DNA from 2 places in the Streptomyces sp. NPDC032198 genome. Region 2 is predicted to be linked to the other one. Evidence: riboswitches for the same ligand, from Rfam matches in the RefSeq annotation. Region 2 holds a riboswitch; the other holds the start of a gene.

Region 1 (14,703 bases), 180 kb from region 2:
CCGTGACCGTCAGCCACTTCTGCGGGGCCAGGATCTTGGTGGTCTGCGGGGCGAAGGACGGGGAGGAGACCACGATGTCCGGGGTCGGGCCGTCGGCGACGATCTCCCCGTCGGCGAGGATCGCCACCCGGTGGGCAAGTTCCGCCGCCAGTTCCACGTCGTGCGTGGCCAGGACGATGGCGTGCCCGTCGGCGGCGAGGCCGCGCAGGAGCGTGACAAGACGGGCCTTGGCCGCGTAGTCGAGGCCACGGGTCGGCTCGTCCAGGAGGAGCAGGGGCGGTCGGGCCGTCAGGACGATCGCCAGGGCCAGGGTGAGGCGCTGGCCCTCGGAGAGGTCGCGCGGGTGCGTGTCGTCCGCGATGCCGGGGAGCAGCTCGGTGACCAGGGCGCGGCAGGTGCCGGGGTCCGCCGCCGCGTCGTGGTCGGCCGCCGCGCACTCGGCGGCCACCGTGTCCGCGTAGAGGAGGTCGCGGGGCTCCTGGGGGACCAGGCCGACGTGCCGGATCAGCTCGCGCGGGCCGGTGCGGTGCGGGATCGCGCCGCCGACGCGGACCGAGCCCGCCGCCGGTTCGAGCAGCCCCACCAGGGTCGAGAGGAGCGTGGACTTCCCGGCGCCGTTGCGTCCCATCAGGGCCACGGTCTCGCCCGCGCGGACGGTGAGGTCCACGCGGCGCAGGGCTTCCACACGGCCCCGGCGCACGGCCAGACCGGAGACGCTCGCGGCTGCTTCGGGCGCGTCCGCCTGCGTACGTCCACGGAACCGGGCCCAGCGCGTCGCCGGGCGCGCGTCGGGGCGCGGGACGGCGGCCACCTCCCGGGGCGCGGCCGTGGCCAGGCGTTCGCGCAGCGCGCCCGCCCTGCGCCGGGCGTCCCGCACCGTCAGCGGCAGCGGGGACCAGCCCGCCAGGCGGCCGAGGCCCACCACCGGCGGATAGACCGGAGAGCGGGCCATCAGCGATGCGGGGTCCCCGAGCACGGGCGGCTCGCCCGGCGCCGCGAGCAGCAGCACCTGGTCCGCGTACTGCACGACCCGTTCCAGGCGGTGCTCGGCCATCAGGACCGTCGTGCCCAGGTCGTGCACGAGGCGCTGCAGTACGGCCAGGACCTCCTCGGCGGCGGCCGGGTCGAGGGCGGAGGTCGGTTCGTCCAGGACGAGGACCTCGGGGTGCGGGGTGAGCACCGAGCCGATGGCGACGCGCTGTTGCTGGCCGCCGGAGAGCGTGGCGATGGGGCGCTCGCGCAGATCGGCGAGGCCCAGCAGATCCAGGGTCTCCTCCACCCGGCGGCGCATCACGTCGGGGGCGAGCCCGAGCGACTCCATCCCGTACGCCAGCTCGTCCTCGACCGTGTCCGTCACGAAGTGCGAGAGCGGATCCTGGCCCACCGTGCCGACGACATCGGCGAGTTCACGCGGCTTGTGCGTACGGGTGTCGCGCCCTGCCACCGTCACCCGGCCCCGCAGCGTGCCCCCGGTGAAGTGCGGGACGAGCCCGCTCACCGTGCCGAGCAGCGTCGACTTGCCGACCCCGGAAGGGCCGACGAGGAGGACCAGCTCGCCCTCGGGCACGGCGAGATCGACCCCGCGCACGGTGGGCCCGTCGACCCCTTCGTACGTCACGGAGACATCCTCGAAGCGGATCATGAGGGCTCCTTGGAGCGAGCGGGGGCGCGGACAGGGGCGGCGGAATCGGCGGGCACCGGTGCCACGAAGGCGGGCAGCAGTCCGACCAGGACGGCCGCCGCGGGCCACAGCGGCAGCGTCGGCGCCGTCAGGGGGACGACTCCGGGGTGCAGGGCGGACGCGTCGTACGAGGCGGCCCAGATCGTCAGGCCCGCCACCGCGATCCCCGAACCGGCGACGAGCCAGGCGCGCACGCCCCAGGGGTCGGGGCGGTAGCGGGTGCGCACGGAGCGGCGGCCGCCGAGGCGCAGTCCGGCGAGCGCGGCGAGCAGACCGGCGGCCAGGACGGGCAGGCCGTAGCCCGTGCCGTCCGCGGAGAGCAGCCCGTACGTGCCCGTGCAGACGCCCATCAGGCCGCCGAGCGTCAGGACAGCGGTTGCTCTGCGCACCCCGGCGGGCACCGGCGCGCTGCGGCCGAAGCCCCGCGCGTCCATCGCGGCGGCCAGGGCGACCGACCGCTCCAGGGCGCCCTCCAGGACCGGGAGTCCGACCTGGAGCAGCCCCCGGATGCCCCGGTCCGCGCGCCCGCGAAGGCGCCGCGCGGCCCGAAGCCGCTGCACATCCATGATCAGGTTCGGTGCGAACGTCATCGCCACGACGATGGCGACGCCCACCTCGTACAGCGCGCCCGGCAGCGACTTGAGCAGCCGCGCCGGACTGGCGAGGGCGTTCGCGGCGCCCACGCAGATCAGCAGACCCGCCAGGCGCACCCCGTCGTAGAGCGCGAAGAGCAGCCCCTCGGCCGTCACCCGGCCCCCGATCCGCACGCCCTTCGCCCAGTCGGGCAGCGGCACTTCGGGGAGCGTCACGATGACGTGCGTACCGGGGATGGGGGAGCCGAGGACGACGGCGAAGACGAGCCGGATCGCGATCACCACGAGACCCAGCTTCACGAAGGCGCCGTACGACCGCGCCCACGGCGCCGACGTCCTGCGCGCCGCCACCACATAGCCCGCGACGCCGATCAGCATCCCGAGCAGCAGCGGGTTGGTGGTGCGGGACGCCGCGACGCCGAGCCCGAGCGCCCACACCCACCAGGCGCCCGGGTGCAGCGCGTTGCTCCGGTGCGCCTCGGGGGCGAGGCGCCGCCGCAGCGCACCGGGAGCGGTGCTCGGGTGATCGGTCATCGTGCGGTCAGCCGCGTCGGCGGCGTGCCTGCCAGACGGCGGCGCCGCCGAGCAGGGCGATGGCGGCCACGCCCGCGATCAGACCGACGGAGGGGCCACCGGAGTCGCCGTCCTCGTCGCCGGCCGTGCTCCGGGCCGGCTTCTTCCCGGAATCCCCGTTGCCCGAGACCTGCTCGCCGCAGCCCGACTTCGGGAAGTCCGCGATGGCGCACAGCAGGGCGTTGCTGTCGTAGCGCAGGGGCTTGGCGACCGCGGCCAGCGCGTCGGCGCTGGTCGCGTCGTCCGCGATCCGCGCGCATGCGGTACGCGGCTTCGGCGGGGTCTCGCCCTCGGGGGCGTCACCCGGTGTGCCGAAGTCGATGACCAGGGCGATCCGCTTGCGGTCGTCCTGGGCGGGGGTCTTGGCGCAGATGGTGTCGAAGTCCGCGGCGCCGCGCGGCTTCGCGGAGTCCTTCGAGTCGGCGGACACGGAGAACCGGAAGCCCTGCACGGCCCCGTCGTCGGGGCGTGCGGTGCTCGGCCCCTGGGTCGCGTACGCCCAAGTGGAGCCGTCCCGGTCCCAGAAGGACCAGTAGCGGTAGCCGGCGGCCTGGGCGGGGGCGGCGGCGAGGACGCCGGACAGGGCGGCGACGAGCGCCCCGGTCACCAGGCGCCCGCACCGCACGCGACCCCGCGTCACGGCTGCTTCTTCTTCTTGTTGCCGCTGTACAGGAAGCCGATGCCGGCACCGGCGACCAGACCGACGCCGATGATCCACCAGACGCTGACGCCGCTGCCGTCGTCGCTGTCCTTCTTCTCGTCGGCGGCCTCGGTCGCCTGCGGGGCGGGGCCGGTCGCGTTCAACTGCTTGACCAGGTCCGCGCCACCGAAGTCACGCGCGTCCAGGCCCGAGGCGTGGGCGGCGAAGATCAGCTGGGCGTACGCGGCCGGACCGGACTTCTTGGCCCAGTCGGCGGAGTTCTTCGACAGCCACTCGGCGGACTTCTTGGCCTGCTCCGGCTGGCCGGCCGCGGCGAGCGCGAGCACCGAGTCCGCGGTGTTGCCCAGGTCGGGCATGTTCTTGGCGCCGGGCATCGACGACATCAGGTGGTCGTCGCCCTTGGCGAGGGTCTTCAGGAGGTAGCCGGTGCCGTTCGAGGCCGCCTGCTCGGCGGTGTCCGCCTTCTCGCACTTCGGGGCGGCGGTCTTCTTCCCGGCGGCGTCGACGACCAGGCCCTTGCCGTGGGCGCCGAGCACACCGGCCGCCGTGGCGTCCGCGTTCGGCGAGAGCTTGCCGGACTTGGCGTCCGCGAGGCCGAAGGCGCCGCCGTCCTTGTCACAGCTCATCGAGAGGGCGGGCAGCGCGTCGTAGGGGGACTTGCCGCTCTGGGCCTTCACCGACTGCGGCTTCTCGCCCGCCGCGGCGAGGGCGCCGATCACGATGCCGGTGGAGTTGGCGTCGGAGGCCATGCCGGGGCTGTAGCCCCAGCCGCCGTCCTTGTTCTGCACCGACTTCAGCCAGTCGACGCCCTTGCCGACCGACTTCTTCTGACCGCCGAGCGCGGCCAGGGCCTGCACGGCGGATGCGGTCGCGTTGCTGTCGAACGTCGTCTTGGAGTCGCACGGCTCACCCGCGTCGGCGCGGTACGCGGCGAAACCGCCGCTCGCGCACTGCTGCCCGGTGAGCCAGTCGACGGACTTCGCGGCGGGCTTCACACCGGCCGAGTCCTGGGCGAGCAGGGCGTACGACTGCCGGAACACCCCGTCGAACTTGGGGTCCGCGTCTCCGTAGAGGCCGGAGGGGAGGGCTGCGGAAGGCGACGGGGACGCGCTGTCCGCGAAAGCGGCCGGGGCGGCGGCCGAACCGATCACGGCGACGGCGGCCAGGACCGCTGCGCTGCGGCGAACGTTCATGATGCGGCGGGTGCCTCTCCCTGCGGGGGAGCGGGGCAGCACGGGCGCGTGCGGGCACGGGCACCGGGCGGCTCCGGCTCCGTATACCTCGACGGTGCCGTTCATCGGGGGCCCCGATGAAGCGAGCCGGTCATGCTCGGTACCGGGCATTCCGGCTCACCGCTGGACGCGGTACACGGCTGCGGGTCAGCGCCGGATTCGCACCGGCTTTCCCCCGTACGGGCATGATGACGACGGGGTCACTCTACCGGCCCGTAGGGGGGAGCGGTCCGGGGCGCCCGCCTCCCGGGCCGCAGGTCACACCGCCCGGTAGCGCACCGGATCGTGGCCGACCGCCTCGGCACGCCCCAGCTTCACCAGGCGCCGCACATGGGCCTCGGCCTCGGAGACCGCGATGTTCCGCGAGCCGTAGCGGATCTGGGCCCAGGGGCGGTTCCACTCCATCTGCTCGGCGAGCTGCCAGGGCGTGAGCGGCTCGGCCAGGAGGGCGAGCAGGTCCGTCAGGCGCTCCTCGTGGTGGGCCAGGATCTCCCGCACGCGGGCCGGGGCGTCGGCGAACGCGTACTGGTGGGCCGGAAGGACCTCGGCGGGGCCCAGGCGGCCGATGCGCTCCAGGGAGTCGAGGTAGTCGCCGAGGGGATCGGTGACGGTCTCGTCGTCGGGGTCCTCGTACAGGCCGATGTGCGGGGTGATCCCGGGGAGCAGATGGTCGCCGGAGAACAGCCGGCCGTGGCCCGGCAGCCGCGCCGGGTGCTCCTCCTCCAGGTGCAGGCAGACGTGGCCCGGGGTGTGGCCGGGGGTCCAGATCGCGCGGAGCCTGCGCCCCGGCAGTTCGAGGAGCTCGCCGGGGGTGATGCCGCGGTCGGGGAGCGCGGCGGCGAGGCCGGGCAGCCGGGGTGCGCGGCCCGCGTCACGGGCCGCCACCAGGGGGGCCAGGTGGTCGGCGGGGGCACCGGCGGCCGTCAGCTTCTCCACCATGTAGTCGAACCAGCGCTCGGGCGGCCCGGTCCGTGTGCGGCGGACGACCGACGCGTCCGCCTCGTGCATCGCGATCCAGGCGCCGGAAGCCTCGCGGACCTTGGCGGACAGGCCGTGGTGGTCGGGGTGGTGGTGGGTGATGACGACGCCGTGCACCGCGTCGGCGGACGTGCCGCAGGCGGTGAGGCCCTCGGCGAGGGCGTCCCAGGACGTGGGGTCGTCCCAGCCCGTGTCGATGAGGACGGGACCGGCGTCCGTGTCCAGGAGGTGGACCAGGGTGAAGCCCAGGGGGTTGTCCGGGATGGGGACCTTGATGCTCCACACGCCGCCGCCGTGGTCGGTCGCCTTCGGATCGGTCACCTGCGTCATCGGGCACCCTCGTCTCTCGTCGGCTGCACGGCCACGACCACGGCCGCCGTCACCATAACTAGAACTAGTTCCAATGATCGCCCAAGTCGACTGTTTCGACAGGCTACTTGCATCTTGCTCTCCGTGGACTACTGGAACTAGAACTGGTATCAGTTCTGAAACAGTGTCAGAAAGCGTGCCGCGCAGGCGGAATCCCGCAGGAGGCAGTCAGCCATGACCGAGCTCGTGGAACACGGACAGCTTTTTATCGGCGGGGAGCTGGTGGACCCCCTCGGCACGGACGTCATCGAGGTGGTCTCGCCGCACACCGGCCAGGTCTTCGCGCGCGTGCCGCACGCGGCGCCCGCCGATGTCGACCGGGCCGTCGCCACCGCGCGCAAGGCGTTCGAGGAGGGCCCCTGGCCCCGGATGACGCTCGACGAGCGGATCGAGGTCGTCACGAGGATCAAGGACGCGTTCGCCGTACGGCACGAGGAGATCGCCCGCGTCATCAGCTCCGAGAACGGCACCCCCTACACGGCGAGCGTGATGGTGCAGGCCCTCGCCTCGATGATGGTCTGGGACTCGGCGCTCACGGTCGCGAAGAACTTCACGTATGAAGAGGCGCGCGACGGAGCCCTCGGCAAGATCCTCGTGCGGCGCGAGCCGGTCGGCGTCGTGGCGGCCGTGGTGCCGTGGAACGTCCCGCAGTTCACCGCCGCGGCCAAGCTCGCGCCCGCGCTGCTCGCCGGCTGTCCGGTGATCCTCAAGACCTCGCCCGAGACGCCGCTCGACGCCTACATACTCGCCGACATCGCCCATGAGGCGGGGCTGCCGAAGGGCGTGCTCTCGATCCTCTCGGCGGACCGCGAGGTCAGCGAGTACCTCGTCGGGCACCCCGGCGTCGACAAGGTGTCCTTCACCGGTTCCGTCGGTGCGGGCAAGCGCGTCATGGAGGTCGCCGCGCGCAATCTCACGCGCGTGACCCTGGAGTTGGGAGGCAAGTCGGCCGCCGTGATCCTGCCGGACGCGGACGCGTCGGCGGCGGTCGCCGGCATCGTCCCCTTCGCCTGGATGATCAACGGCCAGGCGTGCGTGGCCCAGACCCGCATCCTCGTGCCTCGCTCGCGCTACGACGAGTTCGCCGAGGCCTTCGCCGCCGCGGCGTCCGCGCTCAAGGTCGGCGACCCGCTCGACCCGGAGACCGAACTGGGCCCGCTCGTCGCCAAGCGCCAGCAGCAGCGCTCGCTCGACTACATCCGCATCGGCCAGGAGGAGGGCGCCAAGATCCTGACGGGCGGCGGCCGTCCGGCCGGGCTCGACCAGGGCTGGTACGTCGAGCCGACGCTCTTCGGCGGCGTGGACAACTCGATGCGCATCGCCCGCGAGGAGATCTTCGGCCCGGTCATCTGCCTCATCCCGTACGGCGACGAGAGCGAGGCCGTGAAGATCGCCAACGACTCCGACTACGGGCTCAGCGGCAGTGTGTGGACGGCGGACGTGGAGCGCGGCATCGACGTCGCGCGGCGGGTGCGCACCGGGACGTACTCGGTGAACACCTTCAGCCTCGACATGCTCGGCCCGTTCGGCGGCTACAAGAACTCCGGTCTCGGGCGGGAGTTCGGGCCCGAGGGGTACGGCGAGTACTTCGAGCACAAGATGATCCACCTGCCCGCGGGCTACGAGGGGACGGGTGCCTGATGGGTGACCGCTGGCACGTCGAGGTGGACCGGTCGGTCTGCATCGGCTCCGGGATGTGCGTGATCACGGCGCCGGGCGGCTTCGCGCTCGACTCCGCCCGTCAGTCGCACCCCGCGGATCCCGAGACCGACGCCAACGAAAAGGTGCTCGAAGCGGCCGAGGGGTGTCCGGTCGAGGCGATCACGATCACGTTGTCCGGAAGTGGTGAGGTCGTCTTCCCGCCGGAGGACTGACGGGATGCGCCCCGCGGGCCGAACGGGTTCGCTCTGGCAACGGGATTTACTTCCGTGATGCGATCCGCGCCGGTTTGTGCGGTTCCTATGTGCTTTATGTGCGCTCGAACGGGTGCGAACAGGACTTTACCCATGCGTTCCGCATGCCTGATCGATGACATCCGTGACTGTCCGTCCCCTTTGCGGCCTGGAACTGTTCAAGGCCAGACCACATCGGGGAGGGGGCGCAGTGGACAAGCGGTACGAGGTCTACTGTCTGGCGGACAGGTTCTTCTACGACACTCCGGACCGCATGTCCGTCGGCGTGACCGGCACCGCCCCCGAGTTCGGGACGGCGGGCCGCACGGTCCCGGCGGGATGGCGCTCGGCGCGGGTGGGCGACTGGCTGACACTCGCCCCCGTCGACGAGGACGGGCACTCGCGGCCCGCGCCCGCACAGGGCTGGAAGGTCCATGTCTCCGCCACTCTGGAGAACGCGGACCGGATCGCCGCGATCGTGTGGGACTACTGCGTGCCGCGCGTCGTCCCCTTCAAGTTCATCGCGGGAGAGCGCCTCCTCCACCTGCGCAACAGCAAGTACGCGGGCCGGGACGGCAGTGGGAAGTTCGCCACGCTCTATCCGGCCGACGAAGAGCAACTGCACTCCGTGTTACGTGAGTTGGGCGACCTCCTCGAGGGATGCGAAGGCCCGTACATCCTCACCGACCTCCGCTGGCGGGAAGGCCCGCTGTACGTCAGGTACGGCGCCTTCACCCGACGTGTGTGCGCCGACGAGCGCGGCAGCCTCGTCCCCGCGATCGAGGACGACCAGGGACGCCTCGTCCCCGACTCGCGCGACCCGGCCTTCAAGGTCCCCGAGTGGGTGACCCTGCCGGCGTTCCTCGAGCCACAGCTCGCGGCGCGCAACAACCAGACGGTCACCGACCTGCCGTACCGCATGGAGAAGGCGCTGCACTTCTCCAACGGCGGCGGGGTCTACGCGGGTACCGACACCCGTGACGGCCGCAAGGTCGTCCTGAAAGAGGGACGGCCGTACGCGGGCCTGGCGTCGGACGGGGCCGACGCCGTGGCCCGTCTGGAGCGCGAGCGGGACGCGCTCCAGAAGCTTTCGGGGCTCGGCATCGCCCCCGAGGTGCGCGACTGGTTCGAGCTCGGCGGCCACCGCTTCCTCGTCATGGATTTCCTGGAGGGCCGCACCCTCAACTCCTTCTTCGCCGACCGCCATCCGCTGTGCGTCAACGAGCCGGCGCCCGAGGCGATCGCCGCGTACACGGAGTGGGCGCTGCGGATCCACCGTGCCGTCGAGGAAGCCGTCGCGGCCGTGCACGGAAGGGGTGTCGTCTTCAACGACCTCCACCTCTTCAACATCATGGTCGCGCCCGACGAACAGTCCGTCGCGCTCCTCGACTTCGAGGCGGCGACCACGGTGGGCGAGGACGGACGCCAGATCGTCGCCCACCCCGGATTCGTCGCGCCCGCTGACCGCAGGGGCACGGACGTCGACCGGTACGCACTGGCCTGCCTGCGGCTCGCGCTGTTCCTGCCCATCACCACGCTGCTGTCCATCGACCGGGGCAAGGCCGCGCACCTCGCGAAGGTGATCACGGCCGAATTCCCTGATGTACCCAAGGAGTTCCTCGACGAAGCGGTCGTGGAGATCGAGCGGGCCACGCGGGGCCAAGGCCACGCGACCGGCGCCGCCAGGCCCGCGGCGGCAACGTCCGCACCGCTCGTCGACCCCGCCGACTGGCCGTACAGCAGGGATTCGATGGTCAAGGCCATCCTCGCCTCGGCCACCCCGGAGCGCGACGACCGGCTCTTTCCCGGCGATGTCGCGCAGTTCACCGACGGTGGCGGGCTCGGCCTCGCGCACGGCGCGGCCGGAGTGCTGCTCGCCCTCGCCGAGAGCGGCGCCGAACGCTACGAGGAGGGCGAGCGCTGGCTCCTGAAGCACACCGAGCCCGCGCCCCCCGGCACGCCCCTGGGCCTCAACGACGGCCTCGCGGGCATCGCCCACGTACTCGAACGCCTCGGCCACCGCACCCGCGCCCTCGACCTGATGGAGACCGTCCTCCAGGAGAACTGGCAGCGGCTCCCCTCCGACCTGAACGGCGGCCTCGCCGGACTCGGCCTCGCGCTCGACGCCCTCGCGCACAGCACCGGCGAGGAAGCCCTCGCTCAACACGCCCTGCGTGCAGCGGAGTTGCTCGGTGAACGGCTCACCGCACAGAGCCCGCCGAACGGGCGGCCCCGCGCCGGTCTGCTGCACGGCGCCACCGGCCCCGCGCTCCTCTTCCTGCGGCTCTACGAGCGGAACGGCGACCCCGCGCTCCTCGACCTGGCGGGGCGGGCCCTGCGCGCGGACCTCGCCCAGTGCGTGGCCCAGCGGGACGGCAGCCTTGCCGTGAACGAGGGCTGGCGCACCATGCCCTACCTCGGTGACGGCAGTGTCGGTATCGGCATGGTCCTGGACGACTACCTCGCGCACCGGGACGACGCCGAGTTCGAGGCGGCGCGGCCGGGCGTCCTGTCCGCCGCGCGCTCACGCTTCTGCGCGCAGCCGGGCCTGTTCCAAGGGCGGGCCGGACTGCTGCTGCACCTCAACCGCAGCACCGCGCCGGGCATCACGCCCGAGGACATCACCGCGCAGATCGAGGAACTCGGCTGGTTCTCCATGTCGTACGCGGGCCAACTCGCTTTCCCGGGCCATCAGATGATGCGCCTCTCCATGGACCTTCACACCGGGACGGCGGGCTGCCTTCTCGCCCTCTCCGCGGCGCTCGGCGACAGCGGAGCGCACGTCCCCTTCCTGCCGCCGCCACGGCGGCCCCAGAGCCGGTCCCGCGACGTCGTCGCGGGGTCGTGACACAACCCCCTGGGGAGAGCGACGTCCCCACGGGAATCGTCCCCAACAGAGAGGTAAAACCATGGCACTTCTCGACCTTCAGAGCATGGAATCCGACGAGATGACCGGTGGCGGCGGCGGCGGTGGCGGAAGCCAGCTGAGCCTCCTCCTGTGCTGGAGCACGGCCAGCGTGGCCCTCTGTCTGTGACGGTTGTCCGCTTCTGACCGCACGGCAGTGAAGACCCGGGTGGCTCCTTGCGAGGGGCCGCCCGGGCCCGCCGTGGGCACGAGGACGACGAGGTCTACGAGGACGACGAGGACCCGACCGCATGGCGACGACGACCCCCCGTCCACAACAACCCGCCTCCGACGCAGGTCTGTTGCGCGAGGCGACCCGCCACAGCGCCGCCCGCTGCGTGGCCCTGGCGCTGTGCACCGTCGCGGGCGCGGGCGCGAGCCTCCTCCTGCCGTTCGCGATCGGCCGCGGCCTTGACGCCGTCCTCACCTCTCACGCGGCCGGCCACGTCGGCGCCGACGCCACCCGCTGGATCCTCGTGTGCGCCGCCCTCATCGGCGCGAGCGCACTCCTCGACGCTTGCGACGGCGTCCTCACCGGCACCACCAACGCCCGTACGACGGCCTGGTTGCGCGGCCGTGTCGGACGCCATGTGCTGGCCGTCGGGCCACGCGCCACCGCACGCTTCGCCCCCGGCGACCTGGTGGCCCGCCTCATCGACAACGCGGCACACGCGGGCATCGCGCCCGCCACGCTCGCCACGCTTCTGGCCGCCCTGGTCGCGCCCGTCGGCGCCGTGGTGGCCCTCGCCCTGATCGACGGCTGGCTCGCCGTGGTCTTCATCGGCGGGGCGCCGGTCCTCGTCCTGCTCCTGCGGTGGTTCGTGCGCGTCTCCTCCGACTGCGTGGCGCGCTACCAGCAGATCCAGGGGGACATCGCGGGCCGCCTCGGCGAGGCGATCGGCGGGGCCAGGACCATCACGGCCGCGCACACCGAGGACAAAGAAGCCAGGCGCGTCCTGGACGCCCTGCCCGAACTCTCCCGGCAGGGACACCGGATGTGGCGGGTCCAGGGCCGCTCCCAGGCGCAGGCCGTCGCGGTCGCGCCCCTGCTGCAGATCGCGGTCGTCGCGGTCGCCGGCCACCTGGTCGTCCAACACCGGATCAGCGTGGGCGAGTTGCTCGCCGCCTCCCGGTACGCGGTGCTCGCCACCGGGATCGGGATGCTCGTCGGACAACTGGGAGCGCTGGTGCGGGCGAGGTCCGCGGCGCGCCGCCTGGGAGAGGTGCTCGCGGAGCCCGTGACCTCGTACGGAAACGGCGAACTACCGCCCGGAGAGGGAAGGCTGGAGCTGCGCGGAGTCACCGTGGTCCGCGGTGGGCGCACCGTACTCAAAGGCGTCGACCTGACGGTCCCCGCCGGCGGCACGCTCGCCGTGGTCGGGCGCTCCGGAGCGGGCAAGTCGCTCCTGGCGTCCGTCGCAGGCCGGCTCGCCGACCCCGACGAGGGAGACGTACACCTCGACGGTGTCGCGCTGAGTTCGCTCGGTCGCGAGGAACTGCGCCGCGAGGTCGGATATGCCTTCGAGCGGCCCGCGCTGCTCGGCGCCACCTTGGAGGACACGATCGGCTTCGGCGCCCCGCGGCCGGCGCCGCCCCGCATCCGCGAAGCGGCCCGCGCGGCTCACGCCGACCCCTTCATCACCCGCCTCCCCGACGGTTACACCACCCCCTGCGCGGACGCGCCCCTGTCCGGGGGCGAGGCTCAACGCCTCGGCCTGGCAAGGGCGTTCGCGCGGGGCGGGCGCCTCCTGATCCTGGACGACGCGATGTCGAGCCTGGACACGGTGACCGAACACCACATCGCCGAAGCCCTGCTCCACCACACACCGCACCGCAGCCGCCTGATCATCGCCCACCGGGCGGCGACGGCGGCCCGCGCGGACACGGTGGCGTGGCTGCACGACGGCCGGATACGGGCGGTGGGGACCCATGCGGAGCTGTGGGAGCGAGCGGAGTACCGGGAGGTGTTCGGCGCGTGAGCCGCGTCAAGCGCGTGCACCCGTCCTCGCCCCCGCAGGGCCCCTACCGCCGAGGCCTCCGCTTCCTGTGGCGCAGGTGGCCGGTGGTGCTGCGGCTCGCGCTCTGGTCCGTCCTGGAGACCGGTCAGACCTTCCTCACCGGGTACGCCCTCGCACGTGCCCTGGACGACGGGTTCCTCGCGGGGCGTGAGGCGGTGGGCCTCGCGTGGCTCGGCGGGGCGGGGCTCGGCGTGGTCGTGGCCGCGTACGGCACGGGGCGGGTGTATCGCGCGGTCGCCGATCTGGTGGAGCCGCTGAGGGACACCCTGGTACGGCAAGTCGTCGGCCGGGGGCTGCGCGACGCGGACGGCGCCTCCGTGTCCCGGCTCACTCAGCAGGTGGAGATCGCCAGGGACACGTTCGCGGGGCTGATCCTCGTGTCCCGCTCCTTCGTCTTCACGGCGGCGGGCGCGCTGATCGGCCTGTTCTCGCTGGCCCCACTGCTCCTGCTGGTCGTCGCGCCACCGCTGCTGGCCGGTGTCGGCCTGTTCGTGGCGAGCCTGCGTCCGCTGGCACGGCGCCAGGAGAGGTTCCTCGTCGCGGACGAGGGCATCGCGGGCCAACTGGGCTCGATTGCACCGGGGTTGCGGGACGTCACGGCCGCGGGCGCGGAGCAGGACGTGGCCGAGGACCTGGACCGGGGCATCGCCACGGAGTACGCGGAGGCCCGCGCCCTCGCCCACTGGGGCGTTCTGCGGACGGCGGCCCTCGCGACCGGCGGGCAGCTCCCGCTCGTCCTGCTCCTCGTCACGGCCCCCTGGCTCCTGAACAACGGCGTGACGCCGGGCGCCCTGGTGGGGGCGATCGCCTACGTCACCCAGGCCCTGCTCCCGGCCCTGCACAACCTGATCCACGGCCTGGGCGCAAGCGGCTCCCGCCTGGCCATCGTCCTGCGCCGCCTGACGTGGGCCCCTCCGACGCCCGAAGCCTCCCCGGTCACGGTTACCGATGGGGTCGTGGGTGACGCGAGTGACGCGAGTGGAGACGCGTGGCGTGCGGGCTCCCGGCGGCGGGACCACCCGCGGCCTGGACGCGTCGGCTCGGCCACCGATGCCGGCGATCCTGGCCTCGTCGAGGCCGTGGAGGGTGCTGGGCCTGCGGGTGGTGAGGGAGCCGGGCATGACGGCGGGCCCGTGAGTGGCGCCGAGGCCGGGCGCGACGGCGGCCCCGCGCATGACCAGCGGCCTGTTACCCCGGCCCCGCCCGCACCCGTCGGGTGCTCTGTCCCTGGCCCCGGCGGGCACTCCGTCCCCGCCCTCCAGCTCTCCCTCGTCACGTTCGCCTACGGCCCCCTCGCCGAACCCGTCCTGCGCGACCTGTCGCTCACCGTCCCGCGAGGCGGCCATCTGGCGGTCGTCGGGCCCAGCGGAATCGGGAAGTCCACCCTCGCCGGTCTCGTGGCCGGGCTGCTCAAGCCCGGCGGCGGTTTCGTCCGGGTGGACGGGCGGACCGTGCGCGGACAAGAGGCCGTCGGGCGGCGGGTGCTGATCCCGCAGGAGGCGTACGTCTTCAGCGGCACGGTGCGTCAGAACCTGGAGTATCTGCGGGCGGACGCCGTCAGCGACGCGGAGCTGCTGGCCGCCGCGCGGGCCGTCGGGCTCAGCGGGGTGATCGAGCGGCTCGGGGGGCTCGCCGCCCCGGTCGATCCCGCCGCGCTCTCCGCGGGCGAGCGGCAGCTCATCGCGCTGACCCGCGCCTATGTCTCGTACGCGCCCCTCGCCCTGCTCGACGAGGCCACCTGCCACCTCGACCCGGTGGCGGAGGCCCGCGCCGAGCGGGCCTTCGCGGCCCGTCCTGGCGG
Region 2 (14,703 bases):
AGCTCAACTGGCCGCCGCTGCGGCCCTATTGGACGACCCCGACGCCAAACTCCGGCGCCGGGCCGAGCAGATCACACAGGGCCGCCGGCACTGACCTCGCAGGGAGGGCGGGGGGTAACCCAACGGCCTCCGCCGCAGCGGCGGGGTAACCCAACTGGCCTCCGCCGCAGCCCTGTTGCGGGACCCTGACGCCAAGCTGCGGCGCGCGCCGCCATGTGCGATCGCGGGGCACGCCACCGGCACCTCACGATGTGCCCAGGTGAAGGTGAAGGTGAAGGTGAAGTCACCCTACGTGCGCAGGAAGCGGATCCACGGGCGTCCGTCCACGTCCGCCTCCCCCGGCGTCACCACCGCCCGTACCCCGTACACCTTCGCGATCAGTTCCTCCGTGATCACTTCCGCCGGTGTGCCCGACGCGTACGCCGCTCCCTCGCGCAGGACCAGTACGTGGTCGCAGAACATCGCCGCCAGGTTCAGGTCGTGCAGGGCGATCACGCTGGTCAGGGGGAGGTCCGACACCAGGGAGAGGAGGTCGAGCTGGTGCTGGACGTCCAGGTGGTTGGTGGGTTCGTCGAGGAGCAGTTCCCTGGGCTTCTGGGCCAACGCCCTTGCTATCTGGACCCGTTGGCGTTCGCCGCCCGAGAGCGTGTGCCAGGACTGGGCCGCCCTGTCGGACAGGCCCGTGCGGGTCAGGGCCTCCCGTACCGCCTCTTCGTCCTCCGGCGTGGACGGGGACCATGCCCTGCGGTGCGGGATGCGGCCCAGGCGTACCACTTCCCCCACCGACAGCTCCACCTGCGTCGTGGCCTCCTGGTCCACCACCGCCACCCTGCGTGCCACCGTGCGGCGGCCCACCTCACGCAGCGGATCGCCGTCCAGCGTGACCACTCCCGACGTTGGGGCCAGGACGCCCGCCAGGATGCGGAGGAGGGTTGTTTTTCCCGATCCGTTGGGGCCCAGGAGACCGACCGTCGCCCCGGGGGGCGGGGACAGCGTCACTCCGTCGACTATCAGGCGGCCCGCTGCCGTTCTGGTGACTCTGTCCGCTCGTAGGCCGGAACCGGCCGCGCTCATGTCGTCCTCCGCGTGCGATAGAGGACAAGGACGAACGCCGGGACGCCGATCAGGGACGTCACCACCCCCACGGGAACCTCCTGCGGGTCGAGGACCGTGCGGGCCAGCGTGTCCACCCACACCAGGAACACGGCGCCCGCGATCGCCGTGACCGGGAGCAACCGTGCGTGACCGGAGCCGACGAGCGCTCGGGCCGCGTGCGGCAGGACCAGGCCCACGAAGCCGATGGCGCCCGCGCTGCTGACCAGCGCCGCCGTCAGGAGGGCCGTGACGGAGAGCAGCAGGAGCCGGGTGCGGGCCACGTGGACGCCCAGCGTCGCCGCCGCGTCCTGGCCGAACGCGAACGCGTCCAGGGTCCGCGCCTGCGTCAGACAGATCGCGAGGGCCGCGAAGAGCACCGCCGCGCACAGCCAGACGTCCGTCCAGCCCACCCCGCTCAACGAGCCGAGCAACCAGAACATGACGCTCCGCGTCGTCTCCGCGTCGCCCGACGTCAGGATCACGAACGAGGTGAGGGCGGAGAAGAGCTGCATCGCCGCCACGCCCGACAGGACCACCCTGTCGGCGGTTCCGCCCAGGGTGTGGCTGAGGAGCAGGACCAGCGCGAAGGAGCAGACAGCCCCGGCGAAGGCGCCCGCCGAGACCGACACCACTCCCCCGCCGACCCCCAGGACGACGATCGCGACCGCGCCCGTCGACGCGCCGGACGAGACGCCGAGCACGAAGGGGTCGGCGAGCGGGTTGCGCAGCAGCGACTGGAGGACCGTTCCGCAGACCGCGAGGCCCGCGCCGCAGACCGCCGCGAGGAGCGTGCGCGGCATGCGCAGGTTCCAGACGATGCCGTCCCTGATGGGTGTCAGCCGCGCCTCTCCCCAGCCGAGGTGGGCCGCGACCGCCGACCACACGTCCAGTACGGAGATGTCGGCGGGGCCGATCGTGACGGCCACCGCCACGGAGAGGGCGAGGGCGGCCAGGCCCGCCGCCCAGAGCAGGGCGCGGCGTACACCGCCCGCGACGCCGACACGGGAACCGGCGCCGGCGCCGACACCGAGACCGACACGGGCACGGGCACGGGCGCCGACACCGGCGCCAACCCTCACTTCGCGAGCCCGATCACTTGGCGAGCCCGAACTCGCGCAGCGCGTCCGCGACTTGCTCCACCCCGTCCACCGTACGGATCGTCGGGTTCATGGCCTGGCCGCTCAGCAGCACGTACCGCTTCTTCTTCACGGCGGTCAGGTTCTTGGTGACCGGGTTGGACTCCAGGAACTCGATCTTCTTCTTCGCGCTCTCGGCCGTCTGCGACTTGCGGGTGAGGTCGCCGATGACCAGGACGTCCGGGTCGCGGTCCGCCACCGTCTCCCAGTTGATCTGGGGCCACTCCTCGCGGGTGTCGTCGAAGACGTTCTTCGCACCCAGTTCGCGGGTGATGATGCCGGGTGCCCCGCAGCAGCCCGCGATGTAGGGCGCGTCGGAGTTGGCGAACCAGTAGAGGATCTTCGCGCCGGACGCGTCGACGTCCCGCGTCGCCTTGGCCACCCGGCCCTTGAGCTCCGCGATCAGGCGCTCGCCGCGCTTCTCGACCCCGAAGGCCTTGGCCAGGTCCCGCACTTCGCCGTAGACGGTGTCCATGGTGAGCGTCTTGACGCGGCTGCCGTCGCCGTCGCCGCTGTTGTCCTTGCCCGCGCAGTCGGAGGGCGAGACATAGGCGGGTACGCCGAGTTCGGCGAACTTGGCGCGGTCGGCGACGCCGCCCTTGCTGACCGTCGCCAGGAAGGAGGCGGTGACGAAGTCCGGTTCCTGGGCGAGGACCTTCTCGAAGGAGGGGTAGCTGTCGGCGAGGCGCTCGACCTTGGCGTTGTCCTTCGCCAGGCCCTTGAGCACCGGGTCCGTCCAGGTGCCGGTGCCGGCCATGCGGTCGGCGAGGCCGAGGGAGAGCAGGATCTCGGTGGAGCCCTGGTCGAGGGAGACGGCCCGCTGCGGCGGTGCCTTGATCTCCGCCTTCTTGCCGCAGGAGGTGAGGGTGAGCGGGTACCCGCCGGCCTTCTTGTCCGTGTTCGATGCGGTGGAGGTCGCCGACGGGCCTCCGCAGGAGGTCAGCGTGACGGCCAGGGCCATGCCGAGGAGGAGGGCAGGAACGCGTGCACGACGGGCGGGCCTACGTACGCGACGGGCTGGCATACGTACACGACGGGCTGTGGAGGACACGAGATCCCTTGAGTCTCACGGCTCATACGCGGAGCCTGGCCTGCTTCGTCACCTCCGCCGCCCGGTGTGCGGACGAAGGTGCCAGCAGGTCTTCGGACTCGGGGATCGGCCGGGCGGGGCGCCTTCCCAGGCGTCCGTGGACGCCCAGTGGCCGTGGCCCCGCCCGTTCCCCCTCACCGCTGCGCGTCAGTTCCGGATTCGCACCGGATTCCCTGGCCCTGGTGTGGGTTTGACTGGCTTGCGCAAGTTATCACGCGAGGTCAGGACGGCTGCTCGGGCCTCGGTGCGCCGCGGTAGGTGCCGAAGGACCACTTGTTGCCCTCGGGATCGGCGATCGCGAACTCCCGGCTGCCGTACGGCTGGTCCTCGATCTCACGGATGATCTTGACCCCCGCGGTGCTGAGCCGCTGATAGAGCTCGTCCACGCGGTCGGTGACGACGTACGCCCCGAAGGTGCCCGGCTTCAGGCACCAGTCCTGGGACTTCTCGTCGTACGAGCCGAGCATGATCGCGCCGCCCTCGGGCCAGTCGAGCTCGGCGTGGGCCACGCGGCCGCCGTCCTCGTAGACGGCGGTGCGCAGGAAGCCGACCGTGCCGACCAGAAAGTCGATCAGGGCGGGGGCGTCGTGGGCCTGGAGGGTCGGCCACACATCGGGGGCGCGCCCGGCGGAGGTGGGCTGGGACGAGGTCTGGGTCTGGGTCTGGGGTTGCTGCTTCTCGTTGGCGTTCATGGGTCCTACTCTTCGCTCCCGCCATGGCTCCCGGCTTGGATATTCCGGCACTCTTCGGCCAGCCAGCCGCTGGGGCTCGCTCCGGTGTACTGCCGGAAGTCCCGCACCAGGTGGGAGTGGTCGTAGTAGCCGCAGTCGGCGGCGACGCGGGCCAGGTCGGGGGCGCCGCCCGCCGCGACGGGGCGCACGACGGCGTTGCGTGCGCGCTGGAAGCGCATCAGGCGGCCCGCCTGCTTGGGGCTCAGGCCCGTCTCGGCGCGGAAGAGCGTGGTCAGCCGGCGTTCGCTGAGCGCGACGTGCCGGGAGAGGCCGCGCAGGGTGCCCACCCCCTGGTGCCGGGCCAGCCAGGCCCAGGCCTCGGTGACCTCGGGGCGCACGGAGCCGCTGGACGCGTCGGCCGCGCGCTGCCTCAAGTAGCCGGACAGGGAGGCGAACCGCTCCTCCCAGGTGCCCTGCTCGCACAGCAGCTCCCGTACGTCGGCGGCGCGGCGCCCCATGACCTCCGCGCCGGGCGTCACGAGCTCACCGGCCAGTTCCGCTGCCGGTACGCCGAGCAGGGCGCGGGCGGCGAGCGGGTGGACGGCGAGCTGGATGCCCGCCTCGTGCTCGGGCCGTACGACGTAGGCCGGGGACTGGTGCAGCCCGCCGAGGACGATGTCCGTGCGGACGGCGTCACGGCCGCCCGCCTGCTCGGGGGTGCCGCCGGTGACGACGGGGCCGTCCAGCGAGAAGATCAGCGTCAGGTACGGGGAGGGCAGACCGCGGTGCAGGCCGGGCCGCTCGCCCTCCGTGCGGTAGCCGACGGCGGACACCACCATGCCGTCGAGCCGCGGGGCGGCCCGCACGAACTCCCGGGAGACGGTCTCCATGCCTCCCAGTATGCGAGGGGCACGGCTCCGAAGCAGGCCGGAGCGTGAACCACGAGGCAGGCGGGAGCAGGCCCGGAAGAGCGCCCGGAGCAGGCCCGGGAAAAGAGTCCCGAGCAGACCGGGCGTCTGACGCTGCTACCCCCGCCCGCCCGTCCCATGCCCGTTCCGTCCGGTGATGTCGATCATGGGAATCCGCCGCCCGACCCCATACGATGACCCGCCGCTCCGGACGGGGCGCAGACCGCTCTCAGGGGGCACAAAACCATGGCAGTAAAGGCAAAGGGCAAGCTGGCCGTCATCGGCACGGCGGGCGCGCTCACCGCGGCCGTCCTCGCGGGGACGGCGCTCTGGCCGAGCACGGACGCGACGGCCGCGGACGCCTCCGCCACGACGGCCAAGACCGCCGCGAGGACCACGGCCGAGCTGAAGCACTGGCCCAAGCCGGTCGCGAAGAAGCTGGGCAAGGTCATCGCGAAGAACGAGGGCAAGGGCGCGTACGCCGTCTTCGACGCGGACAACACGACGTACCGCAACGACCTGGAGGAGTCCCTCCTGCCCTTCCTGGAGATGAAGGGGGTGCTGACCCGCAAGTCGATGGACCCGTCGCTGAAGATCATCCCCTTCAAGGACACGGCGAAGCACAAGGAGAGCCTCTACAGCTACTACAACCGGCTCTGCGAGGTCGACGACCAGGTCTGCTACCCGTGGGCCGCGCAGATCTTCTCCGGTTTCACGCTGAAGGAGCTCAAGGGGTACGTCGACGAACTCCTCGCCTATGACAAGCCGATCCCCGCCGAGTACTACGAGGACGGGAAGCTGACGAAGACCGAGGTCAAGACGCCCGAGTTCTTCCCGGGCATGCAGGAGCTCTACAAGTCGCTGCGCAAGCACGGCATCGAGGTCTACGTCGTCAGCGCGGCCAGCGAGGACCTCGTACGCATGGTCCTCGCCGACCCCAAGTACGGCTACCACGTGAAGCCCGAGAACGTCATCGGTGTCGGCCTGCAGCTCAAGGACCGCAAGACCGGCGAGGTCACCAGCTCCCGCAAGGAGATCGCGGAGGGCCGCTTCGACGAGAAGAAGCTCGCCGGGCGTGAGCTGACGCCGAACCTGTGGGCGCCGCTGACCTGGTACCAGGGCAAGCCCGCGGCGATCAGCACGTACATCGACGAGTGGAAGAAGCCCGTCCTGGTGGCCGGCGACACCCCGAAGAGCGACGGCCCGATGCTGTTCCACTCGGCGGACGTGCGGCACGGCGGTACGCGGGTCTGGGTCAACCGCAAGGACTCGTACATGAAGGAGCTGGACGGGATGAAGCGGAAGAACGCCGACCGGCAGCGCGAACTCGGCCAGAAGGTCACCGCGGACAAGCGGTGGCTGACGGTGACGCCGGACCAGATCGGCTAGCCGTCCCCGGTACGTCGCGGCGCCGTAGGGGTCACTCCTGCGGCGCTGCACCGTCCTGACCGGCCGCGTCCACCAGGCCCGAGGCGATCGCCTCGGTCAGTGCCGCGTGGTCCTGGGTGTTCTGCGCGGTGTAGCGCAGTGCGAAGTCCGCGATCGCCCGGTCGAACGTGTCGGAGCCGCCGAGGTAGGCGGCGATGGCGATGCGGTCGCCGGAGCGGGCGTGGGCGCGGGCCAGGGCCGTGCCGCAGAGCCGGGCGTAGGAGCTCAGTTCCGCGGGGGACATGGTCTCGATGTCGGCGGAGCCCTTCATGTCGCGCAGCTGACGCCAGTAGAAGGCACGGCCCTGGGGGCCCGTCATCCAGCCGAGGAAGATGTCGCTCGCCGCCTGGAGGAGGCGCTGGCCCGCGACCACGCGGTGGCCGGGGTGGACGTACGGTCCCGGCGGTAGGTGCTCCTCGACGGCCGACCGGACCGCCTCCTTGATCTGCAGGAAGAGCGGGTCGCCGGCGTCGCGCCCGGCGAGGAGCACGATGAAGCAGCGGGTGCCGACGCTACCCACTCCCACCACCTTCCGGGCCGCGTCCACGAAGTGATAGCGGTCCAGGAGGAGCCTGCGCTCCTCGGAGAGCGTGGAGCGGTAGTCGCCGAAGATCTTGCGCACCGCCGCGAGGTCCGTGGCGGCGGCCGGTTCGATGAGGGGCGGGTCGTGGATGATGCGGCGGACGCCGTCCACCTCTTCGGTCAGCTTGCCGAGCGCGTGCAGGCTCGTACGGCGGCGGGCACGCTCCATGGTGGTCTCCGCGCGCTTGCGGTGGCGATCGGAGCGGATGAGGGGCAACAGGCCGTGTGCGTCCGTCCGTTCGTACCAGACGGCCAGTTCACCGAGTCCGGCCAGACGTCTCATCGACGTGCGGTACGCCGCCACCGCCGCGAGGCACGCCTCCCGTGCGCCGCTCCGCGGGTGGCCGTTGCCGCCGGATGCCACGGCGATGCTCGCGGCCAGGCGCTTGACGTCCCATTCGAAGGGTCCGGGGCACGTCTCGTCGAAGTCGTCGAGGTCGAAGAGCAGGGTGCGTTCCGGGGAGGCGAACAGGCCGAAGTTCAACAGGTGGGCGTCGCCGCAGAGTTGGACCGTCAGGCCGGTGTTCCACTGGACGGCCAGGTCCCCCGCCATGATGGCGGCGGCGCCCCTGAGGAAGGCGAAGGGCGAGGCGGCCATGCGGGCGTACCGGATGGGCAGCAGCTCCTGGACGCGGTCCGCGCCCTGCCGCTCCAGGACGGCCACCGGGTCGGCGCGGTCGGCCGAGGGTATCCACGCCCCGTGCGAGGAGCGGGAGGCACGCTTGCGGGCGGCCTTGCCCTGGCGGGCACGCTCGTCCGGAGTGGTCATCGCCCCTCGCCCCTCTCCGTCGGCGGCTCCCGGCAACAGCCTCCCCTCAGGAGCAGCCAATGCCGCCACCGGCGCGTACGCATGCCCAGTACGCCGAACGGGTGAACCGCCCCCTGGAGCTCCCGAGAGCCTCGGGACCTCAGCTTCCGCCCGCCACCGCCCATGCCGCCACCCTCTTGGCCAGCGCTCCCCCGGCCCGCGTCCACAGGAAGTGGTCCAGGCGGGCGCCCGCCTCCTGCACGGAGTACCGCCGGCGCGTGACGCGGGCCCCCGGCACCTTGCCGACGAGGTGGTCGAGTGCGGCCACGGGTGCCCAGGTGTCACCCTCGACGGAGACCGCGAGGACGGGCAGGGCGAGGGCGTCCAGGGCCGCCTCGTAGTCGTGCGGGGAGCCGGGGGACGAGTAGCGGCCGGTACGGCCCTGACGTGCCCAGTCCCGCATGACGCCCTTGGGCTGGTTGCCGCCGAAGCCGAGCCTGGTCCCGGGCCACCGGCCGAGCAGCGACGTGGTGGCCGCGGCGAACAGCTCGCCGATGAGCAGCAGGGGCCCGCGCAGTGGACCGTACGCACGGAACCAGACGGAGCCCGAGGCGACGAGGGCGACTCCGTCGACGCCGGGTCCGATGCCCAACGCGGCGTGGATGAGGCCGAGTTGGCCGCCCAGGCTGTGACCGAGGAGGTACAGCGGGGGCTCCGGGCCCAGTTCGGCGCGTATCGCGTCGATGACCGCGACGAGGTCCTGCTCCACGATCGTGCGGTAGCCGTGGTCGAGGGCGTCCGCGTCCGTCACCCGCGGGGTGCTCTCCCCCTGCCCCCGCAGGTCCACGGTGAGGGCGGTGAGCCCTTCCGCGTTCAACTGGCGGGCGAACGCGCGGTAGTAGCGGGCGGGGGTGCCCATCGCGGGGAGGATCAGGACGGCGGGCGCGGGCCGGGGCGATGCCTCGCTCCCGCGCAGGCCCCGGACGGGAAACCGTGCCCCGTCCGGGAGTTGGGCGGTGACGAGCAGCGGCAGCTCGTCCGCGGGCTCCTGCTGGGTCGGGGCGGATTCCGGCTGAGTCATGCGGACAGCATGAAGCACGCGTACGGGCAGGGGCCGCGTGGCCCCCGCCCGTACACGTCCGTGCGACGGCTCAGCGGCTGTACCGCATGAGGGCGCGCACCATGTGGCAGGTGATGTCCGACGGCGGATGGATTCCCACGTCCTCCGCCATGCTCCGGATCCTGGGGTTGCTCGCCTGGTTCGGCAGATAGACGCCCGAGTCCAGCAGGGCTATCGCCAGGCGCATGGCCTTCAGGCGCCGGTTGTGCGTGATGTACCACTCGCGCGGCCGGCCGGCCGGGAGCGGGCGCTTCTCCAGTGGTGCGTACGTCGGGTCGATGATCACGGGCCGGGAAGCGTTGCGCTTCGACTTCGATGTGAGTGCGGCAGCGGGCACAGGCATCCTCCTGTCGCGGTCAGGAACCCCCGTCGGGAACCCTCGAACACTGCTTCTAGTTTACTGCCGGGCACTGACAATCGCCGCTGGCCAGACGGCCTTTGGGGCGGTGTGACGGAAGGTGTGACGGGTGGGTCACGGGTAGCGTGTGCGGCATGGAGATCTGGATCAATCCCGCCTGTTCGAAGTGCCGCAGCGCACTCACCCTGCTCGACGCGGAGGGCGCCGACTACACCGTCCGCCGCTACCTCGACGACGTCCCCACCGCGGACGAGATCCGGGCCGTCCTGGAGCGGCTCGGCCTGGAGCCGTGGGACATCACGCGCACCCAGGAGGACGCCGCCAAGGAGCTGAACCTGAAGGACCGCGAGGCCTGGCCGCGCGACGCCTCGGGACGCGACCGCTGGATCACGGCGCTCGCCGAGCACCCCAAGCTCATCCAGCGGCCCATCATCACCGCCGACGACGGCACCGCGGTGGTGGGACGCACGGAGGAGGCGGTACGGGACGCGATGTCCCGGTAGCCGCACAGCCGAATGGCCGCCCAGGCACCTCCGAGCAGCGGCGCGCGCAGGGCGCAGATGACTGCCGAACGATGAGCCATATCCGTCGAACCGTTACATATGCCTCCCTAGCGTTGAGCACTCCACACGCCGCGGGCCGGACGAAGGATCCGGGAAACGGAAAGGAGCGCACCGTGCGGAACCTGAAGGCCGGAGGCGTGTACGGCACGGTCCTCGCCAGCGCGCTGGTCGCCGCGCTCCACTCGGAGCAGCAGATCTACACGCCCTGGTACGACGCGGCCTGGATCCTGGTGACCGCGGGCACGGCCGCCCTCGCGCACGGATACGCGCACCACATGTGCACGCACCGGCCCGGCACCGGACTGCACCGGTGGCGGCAATTGCTCCGGGAACTCATGGACGAGTGGCCGGTGATCGCAGCCTGCTGGCCGACCGTGGCGGTGCTCATGCTCGCCGGGGCCTTCGGCTGGCCCGAGGCACCGGTCACCTACTCCGTGCTCCTCCTCAACGCGGCCCTGCTCCTCGGCTGGGGCACCTTCGCCGCACTGCGGGCGGGTTACCGGCGGCGCTCGGCCGTGCTGCTCGGGATGGCGGACGCGACGATCGGGCTGCTGATCGCGGCGGCCAACGCCGTCATCAAGTGACCGGGACGTGAACGGCGGGACGTGAACTCAGCCACATCCACCGCCGGTAACACGGGGTTCACATGCGAGCAATGGACGGGAAATCGCGCGTTGGCAGGCTGCGCGGCATCACCACGGCACCGCAGCACCCGCACGTTCTGCGCCGTACCGAGCTTTTAGAGGATGGGCCCCGTGACCTTCAAGGCTGAGTACATCTGGATCGACGGCACCGAGCCGACCGCCAAGCTCCGTTCGAAGACGAAGATCATGACGGACGGCGCCGAGCTCCCGAACTGGGGCTTCGACGGATCCAGCACGAACCAGGCCAAGGGTCACGCATCCGACCGTGTGCTCAAGCCGGTCTTCACCTGCCCGGACCCGATCCGCGGCGGCGCTGACGTACTCGTGCTGTGCGAGGTCCTCAACACGGACATGACGCCGCACGAGTCCAACACCCGTGCCGCGCTGGCCGAGATCGAGGAGCGGTTCGGCTCGCAGGAGCCCATCTTCGGCATCGAGCAGGAGTACACCTTCTTCGAGGGCGACCGCCCGCTCGGCTTCCCCGTCGGCGGCTTCCCCGCCGCGCAGGGCGGCTACTACTGCGGTGTCGGCGCCGACGAGATCTTCGGCCGTGACATCGTCGAGGCGCACCTGGAGAACTGCCTCAAGGCGGGCCTGGGGATCTCCGGCATCAACGCCGAGGTCATGCCCGGCCAGTGGGAGTTCCAGGTCGGCCCGCTCTCCCCCCTCGAGGTCTCCGACCAGCTGTGGATCGCCCGCTGGCTGCTCTACCGCACCGCCGAGGACTTCAAGGTGTCGGCCACGCTCGACCCGAAGCCGGTGAAGGGCGACTGGAACGGCGCGGGCGCGCACACGAACTTCTCGACGAAGGCGATGCGCGAGGGCTACGACGCGATCATCACCGCCGCCGAGTCCCTCGGTGAGGGCTCCAAGCCGATGGACCACGTCAAGAACTACGGCGCGGGCATCGACGACCGCCTCACCGGTCTGCACGAGACCGCCCCGTGGAACGAGTACAGCTACGGCGTCTCCGACCGCGGCGCCTCGGTCCGCATCCCGTGGCAGGTCGAGGTGGAGCAGAAGGGCTACATCGAGGACCGCCGCCCCAACGCGAACGTCGACCCGTACGTCGTGACGCGCCTGATCGTCGACACGTGCTGCGCCGCCCTGGAGAAGGCCGGCCAGGTCTGATCGCGTCCAGCTCGTTCTGACTCGTTCCGAAGGGGGCGATCACCGGGACCGGTGATCGCCCCCTTCGGCATGCAACGCCGGAGGGTCCCATTCACGCCAAGCGTTCGCCAAGGAGGCGTATCAGCGTGCGAGAGGGAACGACCGCGGCCTCTCCCATCTGCTTCAATGGGGCCATGGGCAGCTACGGGAACACCGCGACGGGTCGTGAGCACGACCTCGAGCCGTTCTGGCCTTCCCGCCAACACCATGACTTCGACCGGGTGTGTTGCCGCGCGATGAACGCGCAGGCCCTCTAAAGCCGTTCACCCGGCCTTCGCCTGACGCGCACGACGTACGTCTTCGACGACTGACGACTCCTTCGCGCGAAAGAGCTGACCTCCATGGCGAACTCCCGTTCCTTCTCGGCATCCACCGCTTCCACCGCGACCGCCACCGCCGCGCCGCTGACCAGCCCCGGCCGGGGGCGGCTGCGCGCCGTCGCCCCGGACGAGGTGGCGCAGATCACCGACTTCCTGCCGCCGGGCGCGACCTGGCTGCCGGCGCCGCAGCACACGCTGCCCACCCTGCCGGGCCAGCCGCCGATGATCGGCTACCTGGTCCTCGTACCGGCCGGGCAGGAGCCCCATGCCGCCGGGCCCGAGCCGCTGCAGCCCGCCGGGCAGGAGCGGACGCCCGCTTCCGGCGGCCCCGTGTGGATCGACGCCGTGCAGCGTGCGGCGCAGGTCGACGGCCGCCCGCTCGACCTCACGTATCTGGAGTTCGAGCTGCTCGCGCATCTCGTCGCCCATCCCCACCGGGTGCACACGCGCGACCAGTTGGTGACCACGGTGTGGGGTTACGGACACGTGGGCGACGGGCGCACGGTCGACGTCCACATCGCGCGGCTGCGGCGCAAGCTGGGCGCCGAGCACCGCCAGACGATCCAGACGGTGCGGCGCGTCGGCTACAAGTACGCGCCGCCCGCAACCCGCTGACCTGAGGGTTCCCGGACGGGGCCGGTCTCTGCCACGAGCAGAACCCGGTTCCGTCCGCGGCGCGCGGCGGGCAGAGTCGTCTCCATGAGACTTCTGATGCTGGGTGGTACGCAGTTCGTGGGCCGAGCCGTTGTCGAGGCCGCGCTCGCGCGTGGCTGGGAGGTGACGGTCTTCCACCGCGGCAGCCACGAGGCGCCCGCCGGAACGGTGTCGCTGCTCGGCGACCGTACGGCCAAGGGCGGCCTGGACGCGCTCGCCGCCTCCGACGCCGAGTGGGACGTCGTCGTCGACACCTGGTCGGGGGCGCCGCGTGCCGTGCGCGAGGCGGCGCGGCTGCTCGCGGGACGTGCGGGGCGGTATGTGTACGTGTCGAGCGTCTCCGTGTACCAGTGGCCGATAGCGGCGGGTTCCGACGAGAGCCACCCCGTCGTCGGGGGCGATCCCGACGCGGACGCGGTGGCGTACGCCGAGGACAAGCGGGGTGGGGAGCTCGCGGCCGTCGCCGAGTTCGGGGAGGAGCGCACGGTGCTCGCCCGCGCGGGGCTGATCCTCGGTCCGTACGAGAACATCGGCCGGCTGCCGTGGTGGCTGAACCGGGTCGCCCGGGGCGGTCCCGTACTGGCCCCGGGGCCAAGGGGGTTGGGCCTCCAGTACATCGACGCGCGGGACCTCGCGGAGTGGGTCCTGGACGCCACCTTCGCGGGTCTGCACGGCCCGTACAACATCGTCTCCCCCCTCGCGCACACCACGACGGAGGAGTTCCTGGAGGCGTGTGTGGCCGTGGCCGGCGCCGACGACGTGGAGCTGCGCTGGACCGAGCCCTCGGTGATCGCCGAGCACGGCATCGAGCCGTGGATGCAGCTCCCGGTGTGGGCACCGCCGGGCGAAATGCACGACTCCATGCACCGCACCTCGACGGAGAAGGCGGTGGCCGCGGGGCTCCGGGCGCGTCCGGTGGCGGACACGGTCGCGGACACGTGGGCCTGGCTCCGGTCGATCGGCGGCCAGGCCCCGCAGCGGCCCGACCGCCCGGTGGTGGGCCTGGCCCCGGACAAGGAAGCGAAGGCCCTGGGCCTCTAGCACGGGAACGGGGCGGTGGCCGGGACCGAAGTCTCCGGCCCCGGCCACCGCCCCGCAGCGGGCCTACGCGCCCGACGGAACCCGCCGGGGAGCAGGCTGCTCCGGTACTGCGGGCATCTCGCCATGGGAGACCCGCGGCAGCCACGAAAGCCCGCGCGGCGTACGCCAGTTGCGCTCGCCGAGCAGCGTCATCAGGGACGGCAGCAGCACCATCCGCACGACCGTCGCGTCCAGCAGGACGGCCACGCCCAGGCCCACGCCCATCTGCTGCATGTCCTGCATGGACAGGGTGCCGAAGACCGCGAAGACCGCCACCATGATCACGGCCGCGCCCGTCACCGCGCCCGCGGTCCGTGTGATGCCCTCGCGGATCGCCTCGCGGTTGTCCAGGCCCCGGCTCCGTGCCTCGCTGATCCGCGAGACCACGAACACGTGGTAGTCCATCGACAGGCCGAAGAGCACCACGAGGACGAACAGCGGCATCCAGTTCTCGATGGCCCCCACCTGTTCCGAGCCGATCAGCTCGGCTCCCCAGCCGTGCTGGAAGACCGCGGTCATCACGCCGTAGGCGGCGCCCACCGACAGCAGGTTGAGGCCGATGGACGTCACCGCGATCACCACCGAGCGGAAGCTGAAGAGCATCAGCAGGAAGGTCACCGCCGCGATGAAGGCGAAGACCGGCACGATGCCCTTGCTGAGCTGGTCGCTGAAGTCCTCGGACGAGGCGAGGTCACCGCCGACGTAGGCATCCGCGTCCAGGCCGTCGAAGGCCGCGGGGACCACGTCGTCCCTGAGCTCGCCCAGCGCCTTCTTGGACCGCGCGTCACTGCCGTCACCGGGCAGCGGTATGTCGATCTCGGCGACGCCCGCGCTCTTGTGGACGGTGAGTTCGGCGCCCTTGCCCGCGTCGCGCACCACGGCGGCCAGCGCGTCCTGGATCTTCTTCGCCTCGATGTCGTCCGCCTTGACGACCACCTGGGCCGGCGCGGGACCGCCCGGGAACTCCTGGGTGATCTCCCGGAAGGAGACCGACAGCGGGGCGTCCGAGCCGAACTGCTTCTCCAGACCCAGCTGTTCGGTCTTCATGCCGAGCGCGGGCGCCGCGAGGGCGAGGAGCAGGACCGCCGCGCCGATGGCGAAGAACTTCGGCCTGGCGAGCACGGGGCGCAGCAGCT

The links. Region 2 has a riboswitch for cobalamin ahead of AB0E78_RS02440 (ABC transporter substrate-binding protein). Riboswitches for the same ligand answer to the same signal wherever they lie in the genome.
Region 1: linked by a shared signal. The riboswitch ahead of AB0E78_RS03340 (prenyltransferase/squalene oxidase repeat-containing protein) and the one ahead of AB0E78_RS02440 (ABC transporter substrate-binding protein) in region 2 are both predicted to bind cobalamin.

Annotation. Positions count from the first base shown of each region.
Region 1 is NZ_JBEZVL010000001.1:697,556-712,258, reverse strand. Features, by position in the region: gene AB0E78_RS03355 (ATP-binding cassette domain-containing protein) at 1-1,642, opposite strand, end outside; gene AB0E78_RS03350 (energy-coupling factor transporter transmembrane component T) at 1,639-2,808, opposite strand; gene AB0E78_RS03345 (SCO2322 family protein) at 2,816-3,487, opposite strand; gene AB0E78_RS03340 (prenyltransferase/squalene oxidase repeat-containing protein) at 3,484-4,701, opposite strand; cobalamin riboswitch at 4,825-4,959, opposite strand; gene AB0E78_RS03335 (MBL fold metallo-hydrolase) at 4,999-6,048, opposite strand; gene AB0E78_RS03330 (aldehyde dehydrogenase) at 6,262-7,728, shown strand; gene AB0E78_RS03325 (ferredoxin) at 7,728-7,961, shown strand; gene lanKC (class III lanthionine synthetase LanKC) at 8,191-10,827, shown strand; gene AB0E78_RS03315 (SapB/AmfS family lanthipeptide) at 10,889-11,014, shown strand; gene AB0E78_RS03310 (ABC transporter ATP-binding protein) at 11,136-12,863, shown strand; gene AB0E78_RS03305 (ABC transporter ATP-binding protein) at 12,860-14,703, shown strand, end outside.
Region 2 is NZ_JBEZVL010000001.1:519,792-534,494, forward strand. Features, by position in the region: gene AB0E78_RS02425 (hypothetical protein) at 1-94, shown strand, start outside; gene AB0E78_RS02430 (ABC transporter ATP-binding protein) at 289-1,074, opposite strand; gene AB0E78_RS02435 (iron chelate uptake ABC transporter family permease subunit) at 1,071-2,066, opposite strand; gene AB0E78_RS02440 (ABC transporter substrate-binding protein) at 2,188-3,255, opposite strand; cobalamin riboswitch at 3,348-3,535, opposite strand; gene AB0E78_RS02445 (VOC family protein) at 3,543-4,013, opposite strand; gene AB0E78_RS02450 (helix-turn-helix domain-containing protein) at 4,019-4,882, opposite strand; gene AB0E78_RS02455 (HAD family hydrolase) at 5,147-6,289, shown strand; gene AB0E78_RS02460 (DUF2252 domain-containing protein) at 6,321-7,679, opposite strand; gene AB0E78_RS02465 (alpha/beta fold hydrolase) at 7,819-8,739, opposite strand; gene AB0E78_RS02470 (hypothetical protein) at 8,810-9,115, opposite strand; gene AB0E78_RS02475 (arsenate reductase family protein) at 9,271-9,639, shown strand; gene AB0E78_RS02480 (hypothetical protein) at 9,813-10,283, shown strand; gene glnII (glutamine synthetase) at 10,455-11,474, shown strand; gene AB0E78_RS02490 (winged helix-turn-helix domain-containing protein) at 11,855-12,448, shown strand; gene AB0E78_RS02495 (NAD-dependent epimerase/dehydratase family protein) at 12,533-13,528, shown strand; gene AB0E78_RS02500 (MMPL family transporter) at 13,592-14,703, opposite strand, start outside.